3 regions of the Mesorhizobium sp. CA15 genome follow, and region 3 is predicted to be linked to each of the others. Evidence: riboswitches for the same ligand, from Rfam matches in the RefSeq annotation. Region 3 holds a riboswitch; each other region holds the start of a gene.
What was found. A riboswitch is a leader RNA that binds a small molecule or an ion and turns the genes downstream of it on or off. The one in region 3 is predicted to bind cobalamin.
Positions count from the first base shown of each region.

Region 1: another riboswitch for cobalamin. It lies ahead of LB515_RS19910 (CbtB domain-containing protein); the one in region 3 lies ahead of bluB (5,6-dimethylbenzimidazole synthase).
Region 2: another riboswitch for cobalamin. It lies ahead of LB515_RS18795 (DUF1636 family protein); the one in region 3 lies ahead of bluB (5,6-dimethylbenzimidazole synthase).

Region 1 covers NZ_JAIUHQ010000013.1:36,175-38,432, forward strand. Annotated here, with positions in the region: gene LB515_RS19905 (histidine phosphatase family protein) at 343-930, opposite strand; adenosylcobalamin (AdoCbl) riboswitch at 1,014-1,163, shown strand; gene LB515_RS19910 (CbtB domain-containing protein) at 1,155-1,364, shown strand; gene LB515_RS19915 (CbtA family protein) at 1,527-2,258, shown strand, end outside.
Region 2 covers NZ_JAIUHQ010000011.1:166,341-168,598, forward strand. Annotated here, with positions in the region: gene cobW (cobalamin biosynthesis protein CobW) at 1-387, opposite strand, end outside; gene LB515_RS18795 (DUF1636 family protein) at 384-815, opposite strand; cobalamin riboswitch at 855-1,058, opposite strand; gene LB515_RS18800 (winged helix-turn-helix domain-containing protein) at 1,568-2,258, opposite strand, start outside.
Region 3 covers NZ_JAIUHQ010000003.1:358,461-360,718, forward strand. Annotated here, with positions in the region: gene LB515_RS08345 (hypothetical protein) at 1-486, shown strand, start outside; gene bluB (5,6-dimethylbenzimidazole synthase) at 487-1,218, opposite strand; cobalamin riboswitch at 1,261-1,439, opposite strand; gene LB515_RS08355 (histone deacetylase family protein) at 1,554-2,258, shown strand, end outside.

The DNA.
Region 1 (2,258 bases), on a different contig from region 3:
GAAAAACGAAGATGGGTCACTGATTAACAGTAATTGTCATCGCCTCTACAACGCCACGATAGGCAGAGTCCAGACAATTGTTTTTCAATTTGACAAGACGCTCAAAAGCGACGGGCAGTGGTATCGCTGTAACATTTGGGTTGAATCACCGAATTATAGACCGCTAAAGGCAATTTGTGAGGGGCCCTTTGAGTGGACGAGACGCTGGTTCTATCAGTCCGATATAAAATTACCCGATGTTAAACCGGACTTTTAGCCTCCGGATCGGCGCCGCCTCACCGTCGCGTCGACCGTTTCCCTGACCGTCTGCTGGCTGCGTATCGTGCCGTTCGCGCGCGGGGGCTAATAGTCCCCGACTGTTCGGCCGGCGACCACGCCGCTCGCGCGCAGCACCCAGCGGCGGCCGTCGCTGCGGAACTCGGTGAGCGACAGCGGCTCGATGTCGATCTTCCAGACCGAGGAAAGCGGCGCGCCGAGCACATGCGCCATGGCGGCGCGGATCGGCATGGCATGCGTCACCGCGACGGTGTGACCGCTTTCGCCGGCCAGCCGCTCCATCAGCGCAGCACCCCGCCGGGCGACGTCGGCGAGCGATTCACCGCCATGGGGCGCCGCGTCTGTACCGGCGAACCAGGCCGCCATACCTTCGGGATCCTCGGCCTGCACCTCTTCGAAACCTTTGCCGGCCCAGCGCGCGAAATCCTGCTCGGCAAGCAGCGGCTCGACCGTCGCGTCAAGGCCGAGCGCCTCCGCCGTCCGCCGCGCGGCCAGCGCCGGGCTTGTCCAGATACGGTCGGCGCGACGCAGCGAAGCGGCCAGCGCGCCGGCGCGATCGAGGGCGCGCGGCTCCGGCGGCTCATCGTTCGGAAAGCGGCCCTTGCGCATCCCGGGCGTCGCTCCGCTTGCGATCATCGTCAGGCGGACAAGCATGAAAAACTCCGTGGCACAGCGAAAAACAGGCCTCACGAAGCCGTGCCGCCATTACATGTCGTTGACAGGCGAACGAAGTACTGACAAGTGTCTTAATGCTATACGGGATTGGAAGCCGGTGCGAGTCCGGCACGGTCGCGCCACTGTGATCGGCACCAGCCGAAAGTCAGGCCTTATTCCGCAGCACTCGATCAACGGGACGCAGTATCCCAAGGGAGGTCAATATGTCCGACACCACCTTCGCCCCCAGCTACGGCCCGGTTGCGATTCCGGTCCGCGAGCTTCTGCCCTGGGCCATCCTCGGCGGGCTGCTTTTGATGCTGGCGATCTATTTCGTCGGCGCGGAAGAAGGCGCCACCTCGCTGATTCGCGGCACCTATGTGCACGAATTCGTGCATGACGGCCGCCACCTGCTCGGCTTCCCCTGCCACTAAAGCGGTTCAGCATCGCTGAACCCGCTTTCGATTCTGATCCAACGCAATTCCGGACGGAAAACCGCTGCGCACTTTTCCTGGAATTGCTTGGTTGGCTTAACGCAATTCCGGACGGAAAACCGCTACGCACTTTTCCTGGAATTGCTTGGAGGGATTGGTGACATGGTTGGAAAACTTTTGCTGCGCGGCATGCTTGTCGGGCTGGTCGCCGGGATTCTGGCGTTCGCCTTCGCCCGCGTCTATGGCGAGCCGCAGGTCGACAAGGCGATCGCCTTCGAGGAACAGCAGGCCCCGGCCGCCGGCGAGGCGCCGGAGCCCGAGATGGTCAGCCGCGCCACGCAAGCCGGCATCGGCCTGGCAACCGGCGTGCTGGTCTATGGCGCCGCGCTTGGCGGGCTGTTCTCGCTGGTCTTCGCCTATGCCCATGGCCGTCTGGGCTCGCTCGGTCCGCGCGGCACCTCGGCGCTGATCGCGGCACTCGGCTTCCTGGCCGTGATCGTGGTCCCCGGCCTCAAATACCCGGCCAGCCCGCCCGCAGTCGGCAATGCCGAAACGATCGGCTACCGCACCGAGCTGTTCTTCATCATGATTGTCGTCTCGATCGCGGCGATGGTGGCGGCGGTCGGCCTGGCGCAGCGGCTGTGGAACCGGCTCGGCGCCTGGAACGCCTCGATCGTCGCGGGCCTCGCCTTCCTCGTCGTCTTCGCGCTGGTGAAGGCGGCGCTGCCCGACATCAACGAAGTGCCGGAGAACTTCTCGGCGACCGTGCTGTGGCAATTCCGCGTCGCCTCGCTCGGCATCCAGCTGGTGCTGTGGACCGTCGTCGGGCTCGGCTTCGGCGCGGTTGCCGAACGCGTGGTCGCGGTGCGCGACCAGCGCAGCCCGGCACGCCGC
Region 2 (2,258 bases), on a different contig from region 3:
GTCGACGGTGACGCGGCTCTTCACGGTCGGCCACTGGAAGGCTTGCACCAAGGGCTTCGGCAGAGCGAGACCGGAGGTCTCGATCAGGATGTGGTCGACCTTCGGCGTGCGGGACAGGATCTGGTCGAGCGCCGGCACGAAATCGTCGGCGACGGTGCAGCAGATGCAGCCATTGGCGAGCTCGACGATGTTTTCCTCCGGGCAGGTGTCGACGCCGCAGCCCTTCAGGATCTCGCCATCGATGCCGACATCGCCGAACTCGTTGACGATGATCGCCAGCCGCTTGCCCTTGGCGTTTTCGAGCAGGTTGCGGATCAGCGTCGTCTTGCCGGCGCCGAGAAAGCCGGTGACGACGGTGCAGGGCACGCGGGAAACGGATGCGTTCATGGTCGGTCCTTCAGCATGTCGAGGGGAGGGATGCGGGCAACCAGGCCGCGCTTGAGAGAATCGGGCCGGCCGCGCCAGGGGATGAGGCCATCGGTCGAGGTGGCGAAGAGCTTTGCGCCGGCGACGAGATCGGCGCCGCTGGTCGTGTTCAGATCGCCGAAGACGTAGCTCCAGCAGCCGTCGCGCAGCAGCGCGGCGCTTAGCCGGCGCTTGCAGTTGCCGAGGCATTCGACGGTACGGATGTCGATCTTTTCGCCGCAAGCAGCCCGACGCGTGTCTTCGGCAAGCAGCGCGCCGGCGCGCGGATGCGCATCCGACCCGGTCTCGTCGCGGCAGGATGAGCAGACGATGACGGTGACGCCAGCCAAAGCATCGGGCTCGGACGGAATGTCCGCACTGTTTGCCGGGAAACTGCCGTTGCGATCCAAAACCATGCTCCTTGCCCGGAAAACCCGCCGGGCATTCGGATACTTAAAGTCTCAGACGGCAGGTCTCCTGGCTCGCGGGTCGTCACCCTGAATGCCGCCTTCCCGGGAACATCCCAGTGGTTTTCGGCAGAGGCTCGTCGCTTACAGTTGCGGGGACAGCCGCGGATTTGGGTGTTGGCCCGCACCGCATTCCCTCTTGGCTCCTCCCTTTGCCGGGAGAAGACCGTCTGGGTCAGGATTTAGAGGGTTCAGGGGGCTGGAGTCAACGACTGGCTTAGTACCAGCCTTTTGGCGGCTTTATGGGTTTGAGGTATGGACCCACAAGTTTGCGAGGCGGTGAGGCCACGGGCGCCATACTTAACGAACAGCCGTGCTGGCAAACCGGTTCCCACATCAAGACGAAGCGATTGGCGTCGAACTTCGGCTCATGAACTATTATATAGCGCTGCCCTACCGGCAATAAGCCACAGGCGCCTGCGATCTGCTTGTCGATCGTTCCAAACTCCAACCACCGCAGAAGAAGCGCCGTCACTTCTTTTGGCTGCATACCGGGTGCAATGTGGCCGCCACAGAAAATGACTGGACGCGTGACCTCTACCCATTCCTCTCGGTAAGCACCTGTCGCATATGATGGCGACGCTAAGGTCAGGTAGGCCAAGACCAGACATATCGAGCGCCTGAAAACCATCGCAACCGATCCTAACCACAGTTGGGATGTTCTATTTTTGTTCACTCTCCCTGTCAACGCGCAGCTACGACACCGCGATGTCGGCCAGCGCCGGCCCGAGGTCGCCGGCCGGCGTCACTTCGATCGCCTCCAGGCCGAGCCAGCCCTGCATCTGCTTCAACTCGTCGAAGAGCTGGGCGGCCGTTTCGGGCGGGGCGCCGGCCTCGGCGTAGGCGGCGTGGACGCGCAAGATGCTGGCCGGGCGGTCAGCTTTCAGATCGACGCGGGCGACGATCCGGTCGCCGAGCAGGAAGGGCAGCACGTAGTAGCCATATTGGCGTTTCTCGGCCGGCGTGTAGATCTCGATGCGGTAGCGGAAATCGAAGAGTTTCTCCGTCCTGGTGCGTTCGAAGACGACGGGATCGAAAGGGGCGAGCAGGGCGCGCGCTTCTATCCGGCGCGGGAAACGGGCGTCCTTGTGGAGATAGGCGGTCTTGTCCCAACCTTCGACCTTCACCGGCAGCAATTCGCCGGCTTCGACCAGTTCCTCGATGCGATCCTTCGTGTCGCCCGGCGCGAGACGAAAATAGTCGCGCAGGTCGCCATAGGTGGCGATGCCATGGGCGCGGGCGGAAATGCGCAGCAACTCGCGATGCGCGTCCTCGACCGAGGGAATGGGAAGGTCGAGCACCGCCTGCGGCAAAACGCGCTCGGGCAGGTCGTAATAGCGTTCGAAGCCGCGGCGGTAGGCCGTGGTGATGCGCCCGGCCCAGAAC
Region 3 (2,258 bases):
AACACGGTGATCCGCCTGTCGCTGACCTATGTCGACGAGATCATCCTCGGCTACAACATCCGCATCAATTCGAGCTCGCCTTTCGAGACGGCAAGGCAAGGCGTCGTGCTCTACGCGCAGAACGGCAAGCACATGGTCAAGAACGCCGTCTGGCTGGCGGCGATCATGTGGGGCGTGTCCTTCGTCATCTTCCTGTTGATGCTGGCGCCCGCGGCCGCCATTCTGTGGGTCATGCCGGGCCAGCTTGCCGGCTGGGCCTTCGTGCTGGCCATCGTCTTCGCCTGGGCCTTCAAGGCAGCCTTCATCGAGCCCTTCGCCATCGCCTCGCTGATGCAGGTCTATTTCGAAGCCATCGAAGGCCAGGCGCCCAATCCCGAATGGGACCGGCGGCTCGCCGAGACCTCGTCCAAATTCAGGGAACTGCGCGACAAGGCGCTGGGCTCTTTCGGCGGCGGCTCGCGCTGGGATACGCCGAGAGCCGCCTGATCATGGCTTTGATGGGCCGCCAAGCTTTGCGATTGCCGATTTAAGCGGCGCCTCGCCGGCGCCGCGAAACGTCTCGCTCATGACCAGTTCGGGCAGCGGCAGGCGCTTGCCCCAGCCATGCGCCTCGAGGTCCGGCTTCGGCGCGAAGGCCGAGACGCGGCCGACGCACAGATAGGCGATCGGCGTGACATGCTCCGGGATCGCGAGAAGCCGCTTCAGTGCCTCGGTCTCGATGATGCTCACCCAGCCGACGCCGACACCTTCGGCCCGTGCCGCCAGCCAGAAATTCTGCACCGCGCAGACGGTGCTGTAGAGATCCATCTCCGGATTGTGCCAACGCCCGAGAGGCGAGTCCTTCGAGCGCTGCCGATCGCAGGTGATACACAGGTTGAGCGCGCTTTCGCAAATGCCCTCGAGTTTCAGCTTGCGGTAGAGCGCCTGCCGTTCCGCCTCGATCGCCGGCAACTCCTGCTCGCGCGCGGCGAGGAACAGGTCGCGCACTTGTCTGCGCCGCTCGGCATCGCGGATGACGATGAAATTCCACGGCTGCATATAGCCGACCGACGGGGCGTGATGCGCGGCGGTGATGAGCCGCGCCAGCACATTGTCGTCGAGATCGTCGGGGACGAAATGGCTGCGCACGTCGCGCCTGGTGAACATGGCCCGGTAGACCGCGTCGCGCGCCAATTGGTCAAAGTCGTCGCCGCTCGCGGCGATCGCTGCTGCCGTCATCGCTTTTCCCCTTGCGACAAGCAGTCCCCCGCCTGACCAAGCGGAAAACCATGTCTGCCGGGCCGGTCTTCTGGCTCGGGATCGTCCCGCATCCGGCGCCTTCCCGTCTTCGACAGTGGCGTGTGCCGGCGCGGTCCCCCTTACAGTGTTGGGCACGCCACGGAGTTCAACCGTGTTCCCGATTCTCCCGCGTCGCGGGCACCTGGCAGCGATGCGACCTTACAGCGAAGCTTAGGCCGCGCCAATGGCGTTAGCGACACGGCAAGACGCGATTTCCCCAGCCATTCGGCTGCCAAACATGGTCATTGCGGGCATAGGCCCCTAGATTAGGCGCCATGGCCACCCGTCTCTATACGCACCCGATCTTCCTCGAACACCTCACGCCGCCCGGCCATCCCGAGCGGCCCGACCGCCTGCGTGCCATCGAGCGCGTGCTCGACGACGAGGCATTTTCGGCGCTCGACCGCGTCAAGGCGCCGGAAGGCGACGAGAAAACGATCCTCTATGCGCATCCGGAGGATTTCGTCGAGCGCGTGCGCGGGGCGATCCCTGAGAGCGGGATCGCGTCGATCGACGCCGACACCAGCGCCAGCCCGAAAAGCTGGCAGGCCGTGATCACCGCGATCGGCGGTGCCAACGCGGCGGTGGACGACGTCTTCGAGGGCCGTGCGGCAAACGTCTTCGTCGCCGCGCGTCCGCCTGGACATCATGCCGAAAAGACCACGGCAATGGGCTTCTGCCTGTTCAACACGGCGGCGATCGCCGCCCGTTACGCGCAGAAGAAGCACCAGGCCGAGCGTGTCGCCATCGTCGACTGGGACGTTCATCACGGCAATGGCACGCAAGACATCTTCTGGGACGACCCATCGGTGCTCTATTGCTCGACGCACCAGATGCCGCTTTACCCGGGCACCGGCGCGAAGAACGAGACCGGCGCCGGCAACATCGTCAACGCGCCGCTGGCGCCGCAGACCGGCAGCGATCTCTTCCGCGACGCCTTCCTGTCGCGCGTGCTGCCCTCGATCGACGCGTTCGCGCCA